3 regions of the Pseudomonas sp. FP2335 genome follow, and region 3 is predicted to be linked to each of the others. Evidence: predicted binding sites of a transcription regulator. Region 3 holds the regulator's gene; each other region holds the start of a gene.
The links. Region 3 encodes FliA, which starts transcription of late flagellar genes. Its sites were predicted from a motif close to CTAAAGTTTNNNNNNNNNNNGCCGNTAA; they were not measured.

Region 1 (7,229 bases), 340 kb from region 3:
CACAAGCCGTTGACCATGCCGCCTGGAACCCAGTCGTCAACGGTCATTGTGGTGCCAGCGACATTCGGCGCAACAATAGTCTTGAGTTTGCCGGCTTCGTCAAAGGTCAGCGTCGACGCGACAGGCGCCGTCACGCCGAATGGGTCGGAACCGCTGATGGCAGTACCGTCAGGGTTGCGGCCGTCGATCAAGGTGTAGGACTTCCAGACGTTGGAGCCCGTCTTGACCATGTACTGCACCATCGAGTGGGCGTTGCCCTGGGTATCGTAAAGCGTGGTGGAGTACTGGGTGTTGAAGCTGTCGGTCTTGGTAGGATCAAACGGGTGTGCCGTCTGGTCGATCGGCAGGTCCGACGAATTCAGGTTACTGGTGGAATCCACCTTGGTGGACGCCTTTGGCGGCAGGCTCGACAGGTTCAGTTGCAGGTCGACCAGGCCACCCTTGACGATCTTGCCATTGTCATCCGCCGCATAGCCTTGCAGGCGCGAGGTGCCAGTGTTGTTGGTGATGTAACCATCTTTGTCGGCACGGAAGGCGCCGCTACGGGTGTATTCCAGCGAGCCGTCGCTGCCCTTCTGTACGAAGAAGCCGCCGCCCTGGATCGCCATGTCCAGCACGCCGCCGCTGTTGTTGACGTCACCCTGGGTGAACTGCTGGGACACCGCCGCCAGGTTCACCCCGTTGCCGATGCTGTTCTGGCCGGTACCCAGTTTGGACGCGGCGTAGATGTCCGCGAATTCCGCACGGGACGATTTGAAGCCAGTGGTCGCGACGTTGGCGATGTTGTTGCCGGTCACGTCCAGTTGTTTGTTGGCCGCATAGAGGCCGCTAAGGCCGATGTTAAAAGACATGCTTCTCTCCCTTTCTGCCGTATTTAGCCGGCTCTATGTACCGATAGTCTGAATTTGCGACAGCTTGACGCTGCCCATGCCGCCCGCCAGGTTCAGCAGCATTTCGCCGCCGGTCTTGCTCAGGGTCACGCTGGTGACCGTGGCTGGCAGCGAAGTGCTCAAGGCAACGGCGTCGCCCTTGTCGTTCTTGGTGGTGGCCGCGAAGGTGTAGGTGCCCGCTGGAGCAACCTCGCCCTTTTCGTTCTTGCCATCCCAGATAAAGTCGGAAGTGCCGGCACTCTGGGCGCCCATGTCGATGGTGCGTACCACGTTGCCGTCTTTGTCGGTGATCTTGATGGAGACGTTGCCCACCGCAGAAGTCACCGCGACCGAACCGGTCATGCTCTTGCTCGTATCCACCAGGGCCTTGTCGGTCTGGGTGATGATCGAACGCCCCACCAGCGACGAAGCCTGCAGCGCTTGCGACGAGCTGAAGTTGCTGGAGATCGCATTCACCGAGTCGTTCAGCGTGTTGATGCCTTCCAGGCTGCTGAACTGCGCCAGCTGGGCCACGAACGCGCCGTTGTCCTGAGGCGACAGCGGGTTCTGGTTCTTCAGCTGAGTCACCAGCAATTGCAGGAATGCATCCTTGCCCAGGGACTGGTTGCCCGTGGCAGCGGTGGCAGCGCTCGCAACATTGTTGGTGGCAGTGTTGACCTTCGTGTTGAAAAGGTTCTGCACCGCTGTATTGGTTGATGTTGTATCAACGATAGCCATTATTCGGCGCCCCTTATCACTGACCCAGGGTCAGGACCTTTTGCATCATGGTTTTGGCGGTGTTCATCATTTCCGCGTTGGTCTGGAACGAGCGACTGGCGGAAATCATGTCAGCCATTTCCTCGACCACGTTGACGTTGGGGTAGTACACGTAACCCTTTTCGTTCGCGGCAGGGTGGTTGGGTTCGTAGCGGGCTTCGAGGTTGCTCTGGTCTTCGACCACGCCCAACACCTGCACGCCGGAACCTGCGGCACCCTGCTCCTGGAACAGCGAGTCGCTGCCGCCGTTCTGACCGGCCTGGAACATGGTGGCGAACACTGGGTGGCGGGCGCGGTAGGTCTGGTCAATGCTCGACGACACGGTTTCGGCGTTGGCGATGTTACTGGCGACGGTGTTCAGACGCGTGGTCTGGGCGCTCATGCCACTACCGGCAATATTGAAAACACTGGACAGGGACATGGCTTACTCTCCACGCAGGGCTGACATCAGCCCTTTGAATTTGCTGTTGAGCAGGGTGAAGCTGGCCTGGAAGTTCACCGAGTTCTCGGCGTAGGCCGATTGCTCCAGCTGGGCGTCGACGGTGTTCTGGTCGATCGACGGCTGCATCGGCGTGCGATACAGCAGCGACTCGTCCCCACTGCTCAGGCCTTGCGCTTCGATATGACGGTTGTTGGTCATGTTCAAGGCGAAGGTGCCGTTCTTGTTCTTGTCCTGCTGTGCGGCGAGCACGGCGGAGAAGTCCAGGTCCCGAGCCTTGTAGTTCGGGGTATCGGCGTTGGCAATGTTGTTGGCCAGGACTTCGGCACGCTGGGCGCGGAAGCCTAGGGCTTGTTCGTGGATACCGAGCGCTTTATCGAAGCTGATGCTCATGGCGGAAACCTTTAGGCTGACCTGCTTTTCGTTAGCAGGGTTATAGCAAGGTGTGTGCCAATTCTTCGAAGGCCCGTGTTTCAGGGCTTTGCGGGGAAGTTGCCGGGCGGCAATGCCAGAAAAGCGGCAATGGGTTTCCGCGTGGTGCCAGTAAAGCGGCAATGGGGTTTGCCGCTATTGAGAGGATTGCCGCAAAAACAACTGTGGGAGCTGGTTTGTGTGGGAGCTGGCTTGCCTGCGATGCAGACACCTCGGTACTTCAGTGATACAGAGGTGATGCTATCGCAGGCAAGCCAGCTCCCACACAAGCCTGGCTCCCACGTTTTTGATGCTTACTTGGCCTGGTAGATGATCCCAGGGCTGCACTGCACCATCTGGTAGTGATCCGGCAGACCGTTCAACGCCTCGGAAGCACCAAGGAACAAATAGCCGCCACGCTTGAGCGTGCCATGGATGCGCAACAGGATGTCTTTCTTCACTTCGGCCGAGAAGTAGATCAGCACGTTGCGGCAGAACACCATGTCGAACTTGCCCAGGCTGGCGTAGCTGTCGAGCAGGTTGAACGAGCGAAACTCCACCCGGTTCTTGATCGGCGCCTTGACCGCCCAACGTCCTGCCCCTTTCGGCTCGAAGTAACGTTGCAGGCGCTCCTGGGACAAGCCACGGCCCAGCGCCAGGCTGTCGTATTCGCCGGTCTTGCAGTTGGTGAGCATGGTGCCGGACAAGTCGGTGGCGACGATCTGCGCACCGGCCTTGAGCTGGCCCATGTTGGTCCGCTCGAACTCATCGATGGACATCGAGATCGAATACGGTTCCTGCCCCGAGGAGCAGGCCGCCGACCAGATGCGCAAGCGCTGGCCCGGGCTGGCCTTGATGGCCTCCGGAAGCACTTTGCTCTTGAGCACTTCAAACGGGTAGGTATCACGAAACCACAGGGTTTCGTTGGTGGTCATGGCATCGACCACCATTTCCTTGAGCCCGCTGCGCGGCTGGCCCTGGATACGCTGCACCAACTCACCCAGGGATTTGATGCCCTGCTGTTCCATCAGTTTGTTGAGACGGCTGGATACCAGGTACTGCTTGTTTTCACCGAGCAATATGCCACAGGCTTTTTCCAGGAAGACCCGGAACTGTTCGAAATCCAAATTACCCGTAGACAATGATACCGCCTCTTAAATCGTGTGACCGCCAGGGGCAAATGCCCCTAGCCGTGATCTGCTGCCTTGATCCGGTCGACTACCCGGTTTGCCAGGTCATCAGGGCGGAATTTGGCCAGGAAGTCATCGGCACCGACTTTCTTGACCATCGCCTGATTGAATACGCCTGACAATGAAGTATGCAGGATGATATGCAATTTTTGCATGCGTGGATCGTTGCGGATCTCGGCCGTGAGGGTGTATCCGTCCATTTCCGGCATCTCGATGTCGGAAATCATCATCAAGAACTCTTCTTCCGGCTTCTTGCCGTCATCCACCAGCTTGCGCAGGTAATCCAGGGCCTGGCGGCCGTCATTGAGCGCCACCACCTCAACACCGATGGTTTCCAGACAACGGGTCACCTGTTTGCGCGCCACCGACGAGTCGTCCACCGTCAGCACACGCAGCGAAATTGCCTTGTGTGCGGTTTCAGCGTCGACCACACCCACCGAAATCGATTCCGAGGTCGGCGCCACTTCGGCGAGGATCTTCTCCACGTCGATGATTTCCACCAACTGGTTATCGACCCGCGTCACCGCCGTTAGGTAGTGATCGCGGCCGGTGCCCTTGGGTGGTGGATGGATCTCTTCCCAGTTCATGTTGACGATGCGCTCCACCGAGCGCACCAGGAACCCCTGGGTCTTGGTGTTGTACTCGGTAATGATCACGAACGGGCTTTCGCGGTCCTGCAAACCGGACGAACCAGTGGCGAGGGCCAGGTCAAGAATCGGGATGGTCGCACCACGGATGTTGGCGACGCCACACACCACCGGGCTGGACTTGGGCATGATCGTCAGCTTGGGACATTGCAGCACCTCCCGCACCTTGAATACGTTGATGCCATATAGCTGTTTGCCATCCAGGCGAAAAAGCAACAACTCCAGGCGATTCTGCCCTACCAGCTGTGTGCGCTGGTTTACTGAATCCATTACTCCTGCCATGCCCAGACTCCTACGCTAAAACCTTTGAGGGTGCGACGCGCACCCAACTCTAAACGGCACGAGCTTTGCTAATTATTGGCTATGGATATTAAAACGACAGTTTCCCGACGCCTTCAATTACCACGGTACAGCAGATTGCTCTGCGTCTCGCTGGCATTGTTCGCCCTGGGCCTCAACAGCGCGGCCCGCGCGGACAACGTCACCTTGCCTGATCTACTTATCGGCGTCACTCAGGGGTTTCTTGAGTTCACTGTAGAAGATTATCTGGCAACCACACAGACGCCGGGGCGTTATGAAATCCAAGTCAACCCATTGGACCCGCGTTTGCGCATGCCAATGTGCGACAAGGAATTGACAGCCACCCTGGAAAGCCCCGCCCAGCCCATTGGTCGCGTGACGGTCAAAGTGCGCTGCGAAGGCGCGTCACCCTGGACGGTGTTCGTGCCGGCGCAGGTCAAACTGTTCCGCGATGTGGTGGTGGTCGCCCGCCCGCTGAAGCGCACCGGCATCATCGGTCTAGACGATGTTGTACTGCGTGAACGCGACATCAGCCTGATCAGCCAGGGCTACCTTACCTCCGTGGACCAGGCCGTCGGGCAGAAATTGACCCGACCAGTGGTCACCGATCAGGTCATTACCCTGGTGCATCTGGAGCAGGCCGAGGTAATTCGCAAAGGTGATCAGGTGGTTATTTCCGCGAGCAGCGGTGCGTTGCAGGTGAAAATGCCAGGGGAAGCGCTGTCCAACGGCGGCATGAGCGAACAGATACGGGTAAAGAACCTCAACTCCAATCGAGTGATCAAGGCGCGGGTGACAGCCCCGGGGCAAGTCGAAGTGGCTTTATAGATCACTGGTATCGGGCGCCGGCTTTTTCTACACTGTGCGTCAGACGTCAGCGCGCGCAGGTTTATTGTCAATCGAGCCTAAAGTTTGTCCGGGTATGGCCGAAAACATGGCAAGCGTCCAAATACCCAGAGGTTTTTTTATCATGGTCATCGATTTCAGCCGTTTAAACAGTACCCAGGCTTTGCCCGGCTCTACGCGCACCAGCGGTGCCAAGGACAGCGTAGAAGCCAAGTCGCAACCGCTGCCCGCCAAGGCAGAACAGGTTGGCGCCAGCCAAAGCGGGGAATCCGTACACCTGAGCAATGAGGCTCAACAGTTGCAGAAGGTCACTGACTCGCTGCGCGATCAGCCGATTGTCAATAAGGCCCGCGTGGCCGAATTGAAACAAGCAATCGCCGATGGCAGCTACAAAGTCGACAGCAACCGTGTAGCCAGCAAGCTGCTTAACTTCGAAGCCGAGCGCTAGGCAAAGGCCTGCGCCGGGCTTTTGGACGCTTAAACCCCAAGGCCAGCCATGCACCACGACGAAAACCTGCTTCAACTGATCATTGATGATCTGGCGCCGACGCAACATTTGCTCGAGCTGCTAAAAGAAGAATCCCTGGCCCTCTATGGCCGGGACATGCCCCTGCTGGAAGAAATCCTGGCACGCAAGCAGTCGTTGATCGTGCTGCTGGAACAACACGGCAAGAAACGCAGTGAAATTCTCCTCAGCCTGGGCCTGCCCGCTGACCACGACGGCCTCGCACAATTGGCCAGTCACTCCTCCGTCGGCGACCAGTTGCTGGCGCAGAGCAAAGAACTCAATCAATTGCTCGCCCAATGCCAGGAAGCCAACCTGCTCAACGGTCAGTCGATCCAACTTCAGCAAGCCACGACCGCCAACCAGTTGCGTATACTCCATGGCGGTGAGCCTCCAGCCTTGTACAACGCCCAAGGCTCCACCTCACGCCTGGTCAAGCCAAGCACCCGCAGCCAAGCCTGACGCCGGTTTACAGCGCGCCCTATCCAAGGCGCGCCACATACTGGCAAAATGCCGGTTCTTGCGTGTAGTCGTATTTTGTCTGGAGATGGAAGAACCGTGTTCAACGCCCTTAATGCGGAAGATGCACCGCAGCCACCCAAGGTACTCACTACGCCCCTGGAAATTGTCGGCACCTTGCGGATGCTGCAAGAAAGCCACGACCCGCTGATCATCACCTTCCACGAACGCAGCCAGCGCTTCCAAAGCTATCTGGTGGACGTCGACCGGGACAAAAAGACCCTGGCACTGGACGAAATGATTCCGCGCGATGGCGAGCGCTTCCTCGAAAGCGGCGAACCGTTTCGCATCGAAGGTTTCCACGAAGGCGTGCGCGTCGCCTGGGAAAGCAACGGCACCTACACCATCAGTGAAAAAGACGGCCACCGTATCTACACCGGCAGCATGCCGGACGAGGTGGTCTACCACCAGCGCCGCAATGCCTTTCGCGCCGCGCTGAAGCTGGCACAACTGGTGAACATCGAGCTGGGCGGCGAGAAACTCAAGGCGCCGGTCAGCGGCAAGCTGCTGGACATCTCCGCCACTGGCTGCAAATTGCGTTTTGAAGGCGACATCTCCGAGCGCCTGCAACTGGGCCAGGTCTATGACCGCTTTATCGCCGCCCTGCCCTTCGGCAGCATGACCACCTCCGTCGAACTGCGTTACCTGCACTTCGAAGAGAAGATCAACACCACCTTCGCTGGCGTGCGCTTCCACAACATGAGTGGCCTGGTACAACGCCAGGTC
Region 2 (7,229 bases), 160 kb from region 3:
ACATCCTCAAGGCCCGCATCTCCAAGACGTTCGTGTGGGAACGCGGCGGCCTGCACGTGCGGTATGCCGTGGTGCTGCTGGGGCAGGAGCGCTTCATGCTGGTCCAGCCCATTGCGGGGAACTTGCGCGCATTGCTGGACGCCCACGGCGAAGGGATGATTTACCGGCATTGCTACACCACGCCGGACATCGAAATCGCCTACGACGAACTGGTCGCCGCTGGGGTGCAACCCGAAGACGAAAACGGCACGCCGCTCGCCCGCGAGAACCTGCAATCGCCGTCCGGCGGACGCATCATCTGGTTGCCCAAGCGCTTCGGGCATTTCTCCATGGAAATCCTCGAAGCGGCAACGCTGGAAGCCTTTATTGCAGAGGCATTTGACTGATCGCCGCCCGCTCCCATCGAAATGCTGAAAGGCACTCAAAGATGGGAAGAGGCTCACCCCCTCCCACACAAGCGCGCGACACAAACAGAGATCAGCTCAGCCGGAACCGTGCAGTGTTATCACTCAACGCCTGGCTGCCCTTGCTCAAGGTATCGGCCGCCTGGTTGACCGCCCGTGCACCGTCAAGCAAGCGCCCCGCCGCCTGGTCCACCTGCTGGATATTGCCGCTGACTTCATCCGCCGTCGCGGCCTGTTCTTCTACCGCCGTGGCGATCTGCGCCAGGGTGTCGGTGACGTTCTGCACCGCGCCGGCGATCTCGCCCAGGCGCGTGCCGAGCCCGGTGACGGACTCGGCATCGGTCAGCGCTTGCTCGCACGCGGCGCCCATCAGGGTGACCGCCTGGCTCACCGTCGCGCGCAGGCTGTCCACGGTGCTGGCGATCTGCGCGGTGGAGGCCTGGGTACGTTGCGACAGGCTGCGCACTTCATCGGCCACCACCGCAAAACCACGGCCCTGTTCGCCGGCGCGGGCGGCTTCGATGGCGGCGTTGAGCGCCAGCAGGTTGGTCTGCTCGGCAATGCCACGGATGGTGTCGACCACCGATTGAATCTGCTGGCCCTGCTGGCTGACTTGCTCCAAGGCATTGGCGGTGTCGGTCAGGCGCCGGTTGAGCTGCTGGATGCTCGCGGTGGTGCGCTGGCTGTCGCGGCTGCTGTCTTCGGCGATGCGCCGGGTCTGCTGGGCGCTGCCCGAGGCTTGTTCGCAACTGCGCGCGACGCCCATGGACGTGGCGGCCAACTGGGTCGCGGCGGCGGCAATCTGGCTGATCTGTTGTTGCTGGTCTTCGACTTCGTTGAGGGTGCTGCCTGATTGCGAATTGAGGGTGAGCACCGCCGAGCCCAATTGCTGGGTCTCGTGATTGACCCCCAGCAGGCTGGTGCGCAATTGCACCACTGCGACGTTCAGCGCAGTGCTGATCGCCGCCAGTTCGTCACGCCCTTGCACCGCCACTTCCACACACAGGTTGCCGTCACGCAGCGACTCCGCCAGGGTGGTGATGCCACTGGCGCTGCGGCGGATCGAGGCTTGCAGGCACATAAACAGGTACAGCGCCGCCAACGCCAGCAGGCTGAACGTCACCGCCACGGGAATGATCTGCTGCAGCGAGCGGTTGTGGTAATAGCTCAACCGCGCATCCAGGGACTTCAGCGTCTGGTTGCGCAGCGCGCCGAGGCTGTCGAGCATGGTATCGACACTGCTTTCGAACGCTGTGGTATCGAGCTTGATGGTGCCGCCGAACACGCCGTCGTCGAGGACCTTGAGTTGGTTATCCAGGCCTTGCAGGCTGCTGTCGTACTGCGCGGTCCACGCCTCGATGCCCGCGTATTGCTTGGCCTTGAGCGAGGCGGCGGCCTTGACCAACTGATCCCGCGCATCGCCGATACGGCCGCGCAGGTCGCGCATCTGCAAGCGGCTTTGCAGGGTGAACTGGCCAGACGCGATGGACGACTGGCCCACACTGGCCATGCGTCCGATGCGCTCGATCAGGTCGGGGGTGTGCTGGGTGGAAATCTGCATCAGCAGGTAGGTTTCCAGCCATGGGTCGAGGATCAGGCCGGTGTCCAGGGTCACCTGTTCGCGCAGGGTTTGCATCGCAGTCAGGGCTGCGGTGAAGCGATCATAGCCGTCCGGCCACCAGCCCACGGTACGCAAGGCTTGGGAATCCATACCCTTGACCGTGGCCTGCAACGCCTCGAAGCGCGTCAGGATATCGGCGCTGGCATGCTGGGCCTTGAGCGCCTCGCCGAGGGTTTGCAGGCTTTGCAGCAGCACCGGGAAGTTGGCATCGACCTTGTCCATCGCCGCCTTCGCCGCCGGCGTGGGGGCGTGCAGGATGTCGGCGGCTTTCCAGCGTGCGGCCAGGTTGCGCTGGGCGGTCAACTGGGCGTCCAGCGCGTCCATCGCCAGCAGTTGGCGCACGCCGGACTGCTCGCTGGAGATCACAGTCAATTTGGCGCGGTAGTCCTGCCCGATCATCCACAGGCTGCCGGCCAGGGGCAGCATGAACAGGAAGAACAGGATCTGGAACTTGCGCGCGAAACCAAAACGGCCGAGTAGGCGGATACCGGGTGATAAAAAGCTGTGCATGTCCGACCACTCCCTAAAACGACCCACGCGGTGCACCGCACGGTGAAGCCTTGAAATGACTAACGGCAAAACGCCATGTCATTGATTAAATTGGCTCAAGCAAGATACGGGCCGTAGGGTGGGAGGCTTGAGTTACGCGGGGTGGCACACAAAAAGCGCACGCCACTTGCCCTGAAATGGGGCAAAAGCACTCAGTACCGCTCACAGGCGTAACCATTGGTACAAAACAACGGATCTGGAGCGGGCCCTGGTACCAGTCAGTCAAGGGCGAACGCTGTGCTTGTGGAGAGGGTGCAAGCGGCCTCGCCACATTTTGTTTTCACTCGCCTTTCAACAATGCGGTGATCCAGCTGACGTGCCGCGCAAGCGCTTGCAACTTGTCCTCAAGCCCCGCCTGGCGCGCCTGTTCAAGGCTGGCCAAGGTCTTTTGTTTCTCGCGCAGCGTACGTTGCCACTTGGCCAAAAACACCGGGCTGCGGGCCTGCAAGTGCAACGGGCCGAAGTATAGTTGCTCGGCGCTGTAGCGCACGGGCTCGCCGCGCTCGGCGACGATGATTTCGTAGTAGAAGCGGTTCTCGTGCAGCAGCTCCTCGTGAAGGATGGCGTAGCCGTTGTCCATCAACCATTGGCGTAACGGTTGCTCACCGCCGTTGGGTTGCAGGATCAGCCGCTCGCGGCCGTTCAGGTGCGCCTTGCCGCTGGCGAGAATGTCGCGGATGGTTTCGCCGCCCATGCCGCACAGGCTGATCGCGGTGATGCCGTCTTGCGGCTCGATGGCCGCCAAGCCTTTGGCCAGGCGCACGCTGACCTGTTGTTCCAGACCGTTGTCACGCACGGTGCGCTGCGCCGCGTGAAAGGGCGTAGCCGCCACCTCGCCCGCCACCGCCGCGGTGATTGCGCCACGACGTAACAACGCCACCGGCAGGTAAGCGTGGTCGGAGCCGATATCGGCCAGGCGTGCACCGGCGGGCACGTTCGCCGCCACGCGCTCCAGGCGCATGGATAAAGTGTGTTCGTTCAACTGCCCTACTCTCCCGAAAAACGATCGCGACTGTTGCTCAAGTGCAGCACCATCGCGGCGCGTGCGGCGTCCGGGTCCTGGCGCTTGATCGCATTGAAGATTGCCTCATGCTCCAGGTGCGCCAACTGGCCCAATTGGGCGAAGTCCGCGCCGCCGCGCTCGGCGCCCTTGACCTGGGTGCGCGGAATCATCGCATTGCCCAGGTGCAGCATGATTTCGGTGAAGAAGGTATTGCCGGTGGCTTCGGCGATCAACTGGTGAAAGCGCTTGTCTGCTTCCACGCAACTGTCGTTGTTGGCCAGGCAAGCCTGGTAGTCACTCAGCGCCACACGCATGCGCGCCAATTGTTCATCACTCCTGCGCAGTGCGGCCAGCGCCACCGCCTGCACCTCAAGACCCAAGCGCAACTCGAGCACGCTGCGCACGCTGGCCACCGTGTCCACATGCAGGCGCAGGCCGGATTGAGCTTGCGGCGCGAGCACAAAGGTGCCGATGCCGTGGCGTGTCTCCACCAGCCCCGAGGCCTGCAACTTGGACAGCGCCTCGCGGACCACGGTACGGCTTACCCCGTGTTCAGCCACGATGGTGGATTCGGATGGCAGCTTTTCACCGGGCTGCAACTGCCCGAGCAGGATGCGCTGGGTCAGCGCGTCGAGCACGCCTTGGGCGAGGTTGTTGGAACGTTTACGGACAGGCGTTCCGTTTTCATTGGGCATCGTTACGGGTCCACGGGGCTGGGCTGGTGGGAGCTTAACACCCTGCCCGCAGACGAGGCCGGGCAGATTCAAAATCCCACACAACTTGTATGATGACTATCTTTTGCTTGGCACAGACTCAAACACATCGCCAAGGCATCCACAGCTATCCACACCCACCAGACAGCCTAAAAAACCCAGCAAACACTGACAAATAACCAAAATACCAATAAACCCTACGGCCTTATAAAAACAAAAATCACAGCGCCCGATTGCGGCTTCAAGAAAAGCACTTGTATGATGTCTATCAACAAGACGCATAAACCCGCATAAAAACAATCAGGGGGAGTTTTGAACTGTGACCCATTCAAGCCATGCATCCGCCGCTTCAACCAGTGATTCCGTCCTCGCGCGCGCCGTGAGCAAAGTGAAGCGCCACGTGCTGCCACTGTTCGTGATTATGTTCATCCTCAACTACATCGACCGGGTCAACATTGGCTTCGTGCGCACGCACATGGAGCATGACCTGGGCATCGGCGCAGCGGCCTACGGCTTCGGCGCCGGGTTGTTCTTCATCGGCTACGCACTGTTCGAAGTGCCCTCCAACATGCTCCTGCAAAAGGTCGGCGCACGGATCTGGCTGACCCGCATCATGTTCACCTGGGGCATCGTCGCCACGCTGATGGCGTTCATCCAGAACGAAACCCACTTCTACATCCTGCGGTTTCTGTTGGGTGTGGCCGAGGCGGGTTTCTTCCCGGGGGTGATCTACTACTTCACCCGCTGGTTGCCCGGCGTTGAGCGCGGCAAGGCCATCGCGATCTTTCTCAGTGGCTCGGCGGTTGCCTCGCTGATTTCCGGCCCCTTGTCGGGGGCGCTGTTGCAGATCGAAGGCTTCGGCCTGCACGGCTGGCAATGGATGTTCGGCATCGAAGGCCTGGCCTCGGTGGCGCTGGGGTTCTTTGTGTGGTTCTGGCTCGACTCCAAGCCTCACGACGCGAAATGGATGAGCCGCGAAGAGCAGGACGCACTGGTCAACGCCATCGACCAGGAACAACGCGACCGTGAAGCGCTGAGCACGGTCAAGCCGACCATCGGCAAGCTGCTCAAGGACCGCCAGATCATGCTGTTCTGTGCGTTGTACTTCTGCATCCAGTTGACGATCTACGCCGCGACGTTCTGGCTGCCGAGCATCATCAAGAAGATGGGTGAGTTGAGTGACGTGCAGGTCGGTTTCTTCAACTCGATCCCGTGGCTGATCTCGATCATCGCCATGTACGCCTTCGCGTCGCTGTCGGGCAAGTTCAAGTTCCAGCAGGCGTGGGTTGCGGCGGCGTTGTTGATTGCGGCGGCGGGCATGTTCATGTCCACCACCGGCGGGCCGGTGTTTGCCTTCGTGGCGATCTGTTTTGCGGCGATCGGTTTCAAGTCGGCGTCGTCGCTGTTCTGGCCGATTCCCCAGGGCTACCTGGATGCGCGCATCGCTGCGGCGGTGATCGCGCTGATCAACTCCATCGGCAACCTGGGCGGCTTTGTTGCGCCGACCACGTTCGGCTTCCTGGAACAGACCACCGGGTCGATCCAGGGCGGCCTCTACGGCCTGGCCGGCACCTCGGTGCTGGCCGCGATCCTGGTGTTTTTTGCCAAGACTTCGCCCTCTGCCGCGCTGGCGGCACCCAGCGTCGTGCCCAGCGGCGCGGCCATCAGCAAACCTCTCTGAACCTATTTAGGAACCTGCCATGAACACGCCTATCGTCAGCGATTTCCAAGTCATCCCGGTCGCCGGCCATGACAGCATGCTGCTCAACCTCAGCGGCGCCCACGGTCCGTATTTCACGCGCAACATCGTTATCCTCAAGGACAGTTCGGGCAACACCGGCGTCGGCGAAGTGCCCGGCGGCGAGCGCATCCGCGAAACCCTGGAAGACGCCCGCAGCCTGGTGATCGGCCAGCCCATCGGCCATTACCAGCGCATCCTCAACCAGATGCGCAGCACCTTCGCCTCGCGGGACTCTGCCGGGCGCGGCCTGCAAACCTTCGACCTGCGCATCACCATCCATGCCGTCACCGCGATGGAAGCGGCGTTGCTCGACTTGCTGGGGCAGTTCCTCGAAGTGCCGGTGGCCGCCCTGCTTGGCGAAGGGCAGCAGCGCGATGCGGTGAAAATGCTCGGTTACCTGTTCTACATCGGCGACCGCAACACCACCGACCTGGCCTACCGCAACGAAGCCGACGCCGATGACGACTGGTTCCGCCTGCGCCATGAGCAGGCGTTGACTGCCGAAGCCGTGGTGCGCCTGGCCGAAGCCGCCAAGGCCAAATACGGCTTCAACGACTTCAAGCTCAAAGGCGGGGTATTGAGCGGCGACGCAGAAATCGAAGCCGTCACCGCCCTGGCCGAACGCTTCCCCGATGCACGCATCACCCTCGACCCGAACGGCGCATGGTCTCTGCAAGAAGCCATCCGCCTGTGCCGCGACCAACACCACGTGCTCGCCTACGCCGAAGACCCCTGCGGTGCGGAAAACGGCTATTCCGGCCGCGAAGTAATGGCCGAATTCCGCCGCGCCACCGGGCTGAAAACCGCGACCAACATGATCGCCACCGACTGGCGCGAAATGGGTCACGCGATCCAACTGCAATCAGTGGACATCCCCCTGGCCGACCCGCACTTCTGGACCATGCAAGGCTCGGTACGTGTCGCGCAGATGTGTCACGAGTGGGGCCTGACCTGGGGTTCGCACTCCAACAACCACTTCGACATTTCCCTGGCGATGTTCACCCAGGTCGCCGCCGCCGCACCGGGCGACATCACCGCCATCGACACCCATTGGATCTGGCAGGACGGCCAGCGCCTGACCCGGGAACCCCTGAAGATCGAAGGCGGCTACGTGAACGTGCCGGCCAAACCCGGCCTGGGCGTGGACATCGACATGGACGCCGTGGCCAAGGCCCATGAGCTGTACAAGGGCATGGGC
Region 3 (7,229 bases):
CCGCTGCGGAGCCCTTGGTTGAGCCCACCTTCACCGAACCACCGCGTCCTGCAGCGCCGCCACCGGCGGGCGCAGTCGACCAGCGTGTGTTCGACTCGATGCGCTTTGAACTCAATGGCCTGCGTGAGCTGCTGGAAGTGCAGCTGGGCTCCCTGGCGTGGACACAGTTGCAAGGCAGCAAGCCGGCCCAGGCCAACCTGTGGCGCCGCCTGCAACGCATCGGCCTGTCCGGCCCGTTGTCCCGCGACCTGCTGGCACTGACCACCGAAATCGAGGAACCTCGCCAAGCCTGGCGCATGCTGTTGGCGCACCTGGCGCGGATGATCGTCACCCCGGAAATCGAGCCCCTGGAAGAGGGCGGTGTGATCGCCATGGTCGGCCCTGCCGGCATGGGCAAGACCACCACGCTGGCCAAGCTGGCCGCGCGTTATGTGCTCAAGTACGGCGCGCACAACATCGCGCTGGTGAGCATGGACAGCTACCGCATCGGCGCCCAGGAGCAGCTCAAGACCCTGGGCCGTATCCTCAATGTGTCGGTAACCCACGTCGACCCGGGCCAGTCCCTGGCCAACGCCCTCGATCCGCTGCTGCGCAAGCGCGTGGTGCTGATCGACACCGCCGGCCTGCAGGCCAGCGATCCGGCGCTGCGCATGCAACTGGAAAGCCTGGCCGGGCGTGGCATCAAGTCGAAAAATTACCTGGTGCTTGCAACCACCAGCCAGAAACAGGTTCTTACCGCTGCATACCACAGCTACAAACGTTGCGGCCTGGCCGGCTGCATCCTGACTAAACTGGATGAGACGGCGAGCCTGGGCGAAGTATTGAGCCTGGCGATCAGCCATGAATTACCGGTCGCCTACCTGACCGACGGGCCGCGGATCCCGGATGATTTGCATCTGCCGCGCCGTCATCAGTTGGTCAGCCGCGCTGTCAGCGTGCAAATGCAAGAAGAGCCTAGCGAGGAAGCGATGGCCGATATGTTCGCCGACCTCTACCACAACCCGGCAAAGCGGGTGGGTTGAGGGCAGGGCGAACACCGTGAAATGTATCTACATCGTTGGTCTGCAAGCGATTCACGCGGCCAAGCCATGTAGCCTGCGTCTAAGCAAGACAAGGTAAAGAAATAAAATGGGCAGCATGCATCCCGTACAGGTGATCGCGGTGACCGGCGGCAAAGGTGGCGTCGGGAAAACTAACGTGTCAGTGAATTTGTCCCTGGCCCTGGCAGAGCTTGGCCGTCGGGTCATGTTGCTGGATGCTGACCTGGGTCTGGCGAACGTCGACGTTCTGCTGGGGCTGACGCCCAAACACACCCTCGCCGATGTGATCGAGGGCCGCTGCGAGCTGCGTGATGTGCTGCTCCAGGGGCCTGGCGGGATCCGCATCGTACCGGCTGCCTCCGGCACCCAGAGCATGGTGCACCTGAGCCCGGCGCAGCATGCCGGCCTGATCCAGGCGTTCAGCGACATTGGCGACAACCTCGACGTGCTGGTGATCGACACCGCCGCCGGGATCGGCGAGTCGGTGGTCAGCTTCGTGCGCGCCGCGCAGGAAGTCTTGCTGGTGGTCTGCGATGAACCCACCTCGATCACCGATGCCTACGCCCTGATCAAATTGCTTAACCGTGACTACGGCATGAACCGCTTCCGCGTCCTGGCCAACATGGCCCAGAGCCCGCAGGAAGGGCGCAACCTGTTCGCCAAGTTGACCAAGGTCACGGATCGCTTTCTTGATGTCGCCTTACAATACGTAGGCGCAGTTCCCTATGACGAGTGCGTGCGCAAGGCCGTGCAAAAGCAGCGTGCGGTCTATGAAGCGTTCCCTCGTTCGAAGTGCGCACTGGCGTTCAAGGCTATTGCTCAGAAGGTCGATACTTGGCCATTGCCCGCCAATCCCCGGGGGCATCTGGAGTTTTTCGTCGAGCGATTGGTGCATCAGACGAGCGCGGGACCTGTGCTATGACATCCAGCGGCTACAACCTTTACAAGAAGTCGGCACGTGACAGCCAGGGCGAATTGATCGAGCGCTATGCGCCGCTGGTCAAGCGCATCGCCTATCACCTGCTGGCGCGCCTGCCGGCGAGTGTGCAGGTCGAAGACTTGATCCAGGCCGGCATGATCGGCCTGCTTGAAGTGTCGACCAAATACGATGCGAGCAAGGGTGCCAGTTTCGAGACGTACGCGGGCATCCGTATCCGTGGCGCGATGCTCGATGAGGTGCGTAAAGGTGATTGGGCGCCGCGGTCGGTACACCGCAATACGCGCATGGTCAGTGACGCAATTCGTGCAATTGAAGCAAAAACCGGTCGCGACGCTAAAGATCACGAAGTTGCGGCCGAACTCCAATTGAGTCTCGACGATTATTACGGGATTTTGAACGATACCTTGGGCAGCCGCCTGTTCAGCTTCGACGACCTGCTACAGGACGGCGAACACGAAGGGCTGCACGAGGACGGCGCGAGTGCACATCTTGAGCCGTCGCGCGACCTGGAGGATGAACGCTTCCAGGGCGCGTTGGCGGACGCGATTGCCAATTTGCCGGAGCGTGAGCGACTGGTGTTGGCGCTGTACTACGACGAAGAGCTGAACCTCAAGGAAATCGGTGAGGTCCTGGGGGTCAGCGAATCGCGTGTCAGCCAGCTGCATAGCCAGTGCGCAGCCCGCTTGCGGGGGCGGTTGGGAGAGTGGCGCGCGCGCTGACAGGCAGTGTGGGGACACTGCAGACGAGACCGTGAAGGCGTGACGCTTTTGCGGTTTTGCGCCGTGGTGCCCTGGGCAGTCCTTTTTGTGTAACGCCTGTTGATTGAAATGGCGCGTCCAGGTGCTGGGCGCGTTTAAGACTGCTTGGAGGTCGAATTGGACAAGAACATGAAAATCCTCATCGTTGATGACTTCTCAACGATGCGGCGGATCATTAAAAACCTGTTGCGTGACCTTGGGTTCACAAACACGGTCGAGGCGGATGACGGCCTTACGGCGATTCCGATCCTCAACAGCGGGAGCATCGACTTTCTGGTAACCGACTGGAACATGCCGGGCATGACCGGTATCGACCTGCTGCGTCACGTGCGTGCCGACGAAAAGCTGCGCGGCCTGCCCGTGTTGATGGTGACCGCCGAAGCCAAGCGTGAACAGATCATCGAAGCCGCCCAAGCCGGGGTAAACGGTTACGTGGTCAAACCTTTCACTGCATTGGCCTTGAAAGAGAAGATCGAAAAAATCTTCGAACGCATCCACGGCTAATGCCATCGCGGGGGAGCTATGGAGCATAAAGAAACATCACAGGGAGACTTCGAGTCGACCCTGAAAAAGCATGCTCACCAGTTGGTCGACTGCCTTGAGAGAGGCCAGTTCGGCGACGCGGTGCAGTTGATCCATGAGCTCAACCAGACCCGTGACCGCGGCCTGTACCAGGAAGTGGGCAAGCTCACGCGTGAGCTGCATAGTGCGATCGTCAATTTCCAGATCGACCCGCACATGCCCCAGGCCGAAGAGATCTCGCAGATCACCGATGCCACCGAGCGCCTGTCCTATGTGGTCAGGCTGACTGAGGCAGCGGCCAACCGCACCATGGACCTGGTGGAAAACGCCACGCCTCTGGTCAATGGCATGGCCACCGAAGCCCAGGCCTTGAGCCACGACTGGGGTCGCTTCATGCGCCGCGAAGTCGGGGCCGAAGAGTTTCGTGAGTTGGCACGTCGGGTCGAAGGTTTCCTGTCACGCAGTGAGCAGGAAAACCGCATGGTTTCCAGCAACCTCAATGACATTCTGCTGGCCCAGGATTACCAGGACCTCACCGGTCAGGTGATCAAGCGTGTGACCCAATTGGTCACCGAAGTGGAAAGCAATTTGCTCAAATTGGTGCTCATGGCAGGCCAGGTTGACCGTTTTGCCGGCATCGAACATGACCGCGAAGCGATCCTCTCGGAAAAAGATCCACAAAAACATCTCGCCAAGGGTGAAGGTCCGCAGATTCATGCCGATAAACGTGAAGACGTTGTATCGGGTCAAGATGATGTCGATGACCTGTTATCCAGTTTAGGCTTCTAAGGAGCACCCACATGAGCTTCGGCGCCGATGAAGAGATCCTTCAGGATTTCCTTGTAGAGGCCGGCGAAATTTTAGAGCAGTTGTCCGAGCAACTGGTCGAGCTGGAAAGCCGACCGGATGATGCGAACCTGCTCAATGCAATTTTTCGCGGTTTTCATACTGTAAAAGGGGGCGCCGGCTTCCTCCAGCTCCATGAGCTGGTGGAGTGCTGCCACATCGCCGAGAACGTGTTCGACATCCTGCGCAAGGGTGAGCGGCACGTCGACTCGGAGTTGATGGACGTGATTCTCGAAGCACTGGATGCGGTCAACGGCATGTTCAGCCAAGTGCGTGAACGTGCCCCGATCACCGCAGCTACGCCGGAACTGCTGGCCGCCCTGGCGCGCTATGCCGAGCCTGCCGACATGTCGGCGGCACCGGTGGCTGAAGCTGTGCCGGAACCTGTGGCAGAGCCCGAAGCGGACGTGACCGACAGCGAGTTCGAGCAACTGCTCAACTCCCTCAGCGCGGTCAAGGCCGAGGCTGAAGCTCCGGCAGCGCCCGTTGCGGCGCCGACGGGTGAAGACATTACCGACGCTGAATTCGAATCGCTGCTCGACCAGCTGCACGGCAAAGGCCAGTTCGCCGCCGACGCGGTGGCACCTGCCGCGCCGACCGAAACGCCTGCCGAAGCGCCAGCCGCCTCGACCAGCACCGACATCACCGACGACGAATTTGAAGCGTTGCTCGACCAGCTGCATGGCAAGGGCACGTTTGCGGCCGACGCCTTGCCCGCCGTCGCAGCCACCGCACCAACCGCGGCGGCTGCCACGCCTGCTGCCCCTGCCGCACCTGCCGGCGATGGACTGATCTCCGATCACGAGTTCGAGTCGTTGCTGGACGAACTGCACGGCAAAGGCAAGTTCACCGAAGTGGGCGCGACGGCCAAGGTCGCCACGCCGGCGCCAGCAGCGGCGGCGAAAGCTGCGACTCCGGCAGCCGCCAAACCGGCTCCCGCGCCTGCTGCGGCGCCCGCCGCCGCCGCCCCTGCACGTGCCGCGGCACCTGCACCGGCTGGCGCTGAAAAACCTGCCAGTGAAGCCGAAACCACCGTGCGGGTTGATACCGCACGCCTGGACGACATCATGAACATGGTCGGCGAACTGGTGCTGGTGCGTAACCGCCTGGTGCGCCTGGGCCTGAACAGCGGCGACGAGGCCATGCAGAAGGCCGTGTCGAACCTCGACGTGGTCACCGCCGACCTGCAAACCGCCGTGATGAAAACGCGGATGCAGCCGATCAAGAAAGTCTTCGGCCGCTTCCCGCGCCTGGTTCGCGACCTCGCGCGCCAGCTCAAGAAAGAAATCAACCTGGAACTGGTGGGTGAAGAAACCGACCTCGACAAAAACCTTGTCGAGGCCCTGGCCGACCCGCTGGTCCACTTGGTGCGCAACGCCGTCGACCACGGCGTGGAAACCCCGGAAGAACGCGAAGCCTCGGGCAAGTCCCGTGGCGGCAAGGTGATCCTGGCGGCCGAGCAAGAAGGCGACCATATCCTGCTGTCGATTACCGATGACGGCAAAGGCATGGACCCGACCATCCTGCGCAATATCGCGGTCAAGCGTGGCGTGATGGACAAGGACGCCGCCGACCGCCTGACCGACACCGAGTGCTACAACCTGATCTTCGCCCCGGGCTTCTCGACCAAGACCGAGATCTCCGACGTGTCCGGCCGTGGCGTCGGCATGGACGTGGTGAAGACCAAGATCAGCCAGCTCAACGGCTCGATCAATATCTACTCGACCAAGGGCCAGGGCTCGAAGATCGTGATCAAGGTGCCGTTGACCTTGGCGATCATGCCGACCCTGATGGTGATGCTGGGCAACCAGGCGTTCGCCTTCCCGCTGGTCAACGTCAACGAGATCTTCCACCTCGACCTGTCGCGCACCAACGTGGTCGACGGCCAGGAAGTGGTAATCGTGCGTGACAAGGCGTTGCCACTGTTCTACCTCAAGCGCTGGCTGGTGGCTTCGGCTGCCCATGAAGAGCAGCGCGAAGGCCATGTGGTGATTCTTTCCGTGGGCACCCAGCGTATCGGCTTTGTCGTCGATCAACTGGTTGGCCAGGAAGAAGTGGTGATCAAGCCTTTGGGCAAAATGCTGCAGGGAACCCCGGGCATGTCGGGTGCGACCATCACCGGTGACGGTCGGATCGCGCTGATTCTCGATGTTCCGAGCATGCTCAAGCGTTACGCCGCTCGGCGTATTTGATTCTGGTGGGGTAGGGCGGTTCGCCCGCCCCGCCTAACGGAGTGTTTATGGCAGTCAAGGTCCTGGTGGTGGACGATTCGGGTTTCTTCCGCCGCCGCGTCTCGGAAATTCTTTCCGCCGATCCAAGCATCCAGGTGGTCGGCACGGCCACCAACGGCAAAGAGGCGATTGATCAAGCCATTGCGTTGAAGCCGGACGTGATCACCATGGACTACGAGATGCCGATGATGGATGGCATCACGGCAGTTCGACACATCATGCAACGCTGCCCGACCCCGGTATTGATGTTCTCCTCGCTGACGCACGAAGGCGCCCGGGTAACCCTCGATGCGCTGGACGCTGGTGCGGTGGACTTCCTGCCGAAAAATTTCGAAGACATCTCGCGCAACCCCGAGAAGGTCAAGCAACTGCTGTGCGAGAAAGTCCACAGTATTTCCCGCAGCAACCGTCGCAGCCTGTTCAGCGCACCGGCCCCCGCGCCTGCGCCGACACCGGCGGCTGCCGCATCGGCGAGCACGTTCGGTCGCCCGGCACCCGCTCCGGTTGCCCGGCCTGCGGTGGCAGCACCGACGCGTGCTGCGGCCGCCACGGCGTACTCGCCAGCGCCGAAACGCAAAGCCTACAAGTTGGTCGCTATCGGCACCTCCACCGGCGGCCCGGTGGCCTTGCAACGCGTGTTGACGCAGTTGCCGGCCAACTTCCCGGCGCCGATCGTGTTGATCCAACACATGCCAGCGGCCTTCACCAAGGCGTTCGCCGAACGCTTGGACAAGCTGTGCCGCATCAGCGTCAAGGAAGCCGAGGATGGCGACATCCTGCGTCCTGGCCTGGCGCTGCTGGCGCCCGGTGGCAAGCAGATGATGGTGGACGGGCGCGGTGCGATCAAAATCCTGCCGGGCGACGAGCGCCTGAACTACAAACCCTGTGTGGA

Region 1: flgM (flagellar biosynthesis anti-sigma factor FlgM) is a predicted target of FliA. The motif match lies at 5,539-5,566, and genes of this name have one in related genera.
Region 2: PSH81_RS18380 (methyl-accepting chemotaxis protein) is a predicted target of FliA. The motif match lies at 2,640-2,667, and genes of this name have one in related genera.

What each region holds. Positions count from the first base shown of each region.
Region 1 is NZ_CP117437.1:4,600,212-4,607,440, forward strand. Features, by position in the region: gene flgE (flagellar hook protein FlgE) at 1-851, opposite strand, end outside; gene flgD (flagellar hook assembly protein FlgD) at 885-1,607, opposite strand; gene flgC (flagellar basal body rod protein FlgC) at 1,624-2,067, opposite strand; gene flgB (flagellar basal body rod protein FlgB) at 2,071-2,478, opposite strand; gene cheR (protein-glutamate O-methyltransferase CheR) at 2,811-3,638, opposite strand; gene PSH81_RS20630 (chemotaxis protein CheV) at 3,683-4,615, opposite strand; gene flgA (flagellar basal body P-ring formation chaperone FlgA) at 4,697-5,461, shown strand; gene flgM (flagellar biosynthesis anti-sigma factor FlgM) at 5,604-5,927, shown strand; gene PSH81_RS20645 (flagella synthesis protein FlgN) at 5,976-6,446, shown strand; gene PSH81_RS20650 (flagellar brake protein) at 6,543-7,229, shown strand, end outside.
Region 2 is NZ_CP117437.1:4,099,186-4,106,414, forward strand. Features, by position in the region: gene PSH81_RS18375 (VOC family protein) at 1-386, shown strand, start outside; gene PSH81_RS18380 (methyl-accepting chemotaxis protein) at 478-2,535, opposite strand; gene PSH81_RS18385 (tRNA (adenine(22)-N(1))-methyltransferase TrmK) at 2,855-3,556, opposite strand; gene PSH81_RS18390 (FadR/GntR family transcriptional regulator) at 3,562-4,272, opposite strand; gene PSH81_RS18395 (MFS transporter) at 4,610-5,971, shown strand; gene gudD (glucarate dehydratase) at 5,991-7,229, shown strand, end outside.
Region 3 is NZ_CP117437.1:4,255,446-4,262,674, reverse strand. Features, by position in the region: gene flhF (flagellar biosynthesis protein FlhF) at 1-1,022, shown strand, start outside; gene fleN (flagellar synthesis regulator FleN) at 1,129-1,962, shown strand; gene fliA (RNA polymerase sigma factor FliA) at 1,959-2,699, shown strand; gene PSH81_RS19055 (chemotaxis response regulator CheY) at 2,868-3,242, shown strand; gene PSH81_RS19050 (protein phosphatase CheZ) at 3,261-4,049, shown strand; gene PSH81_RS19045 (chemotaxis protein CheA) at 4,061-6,298, shown strand; gene PSH81_RS19040 (chemotaxis response regulator protein-glutamate methylesterase) at 6,346-7,229, shown strand, end outside.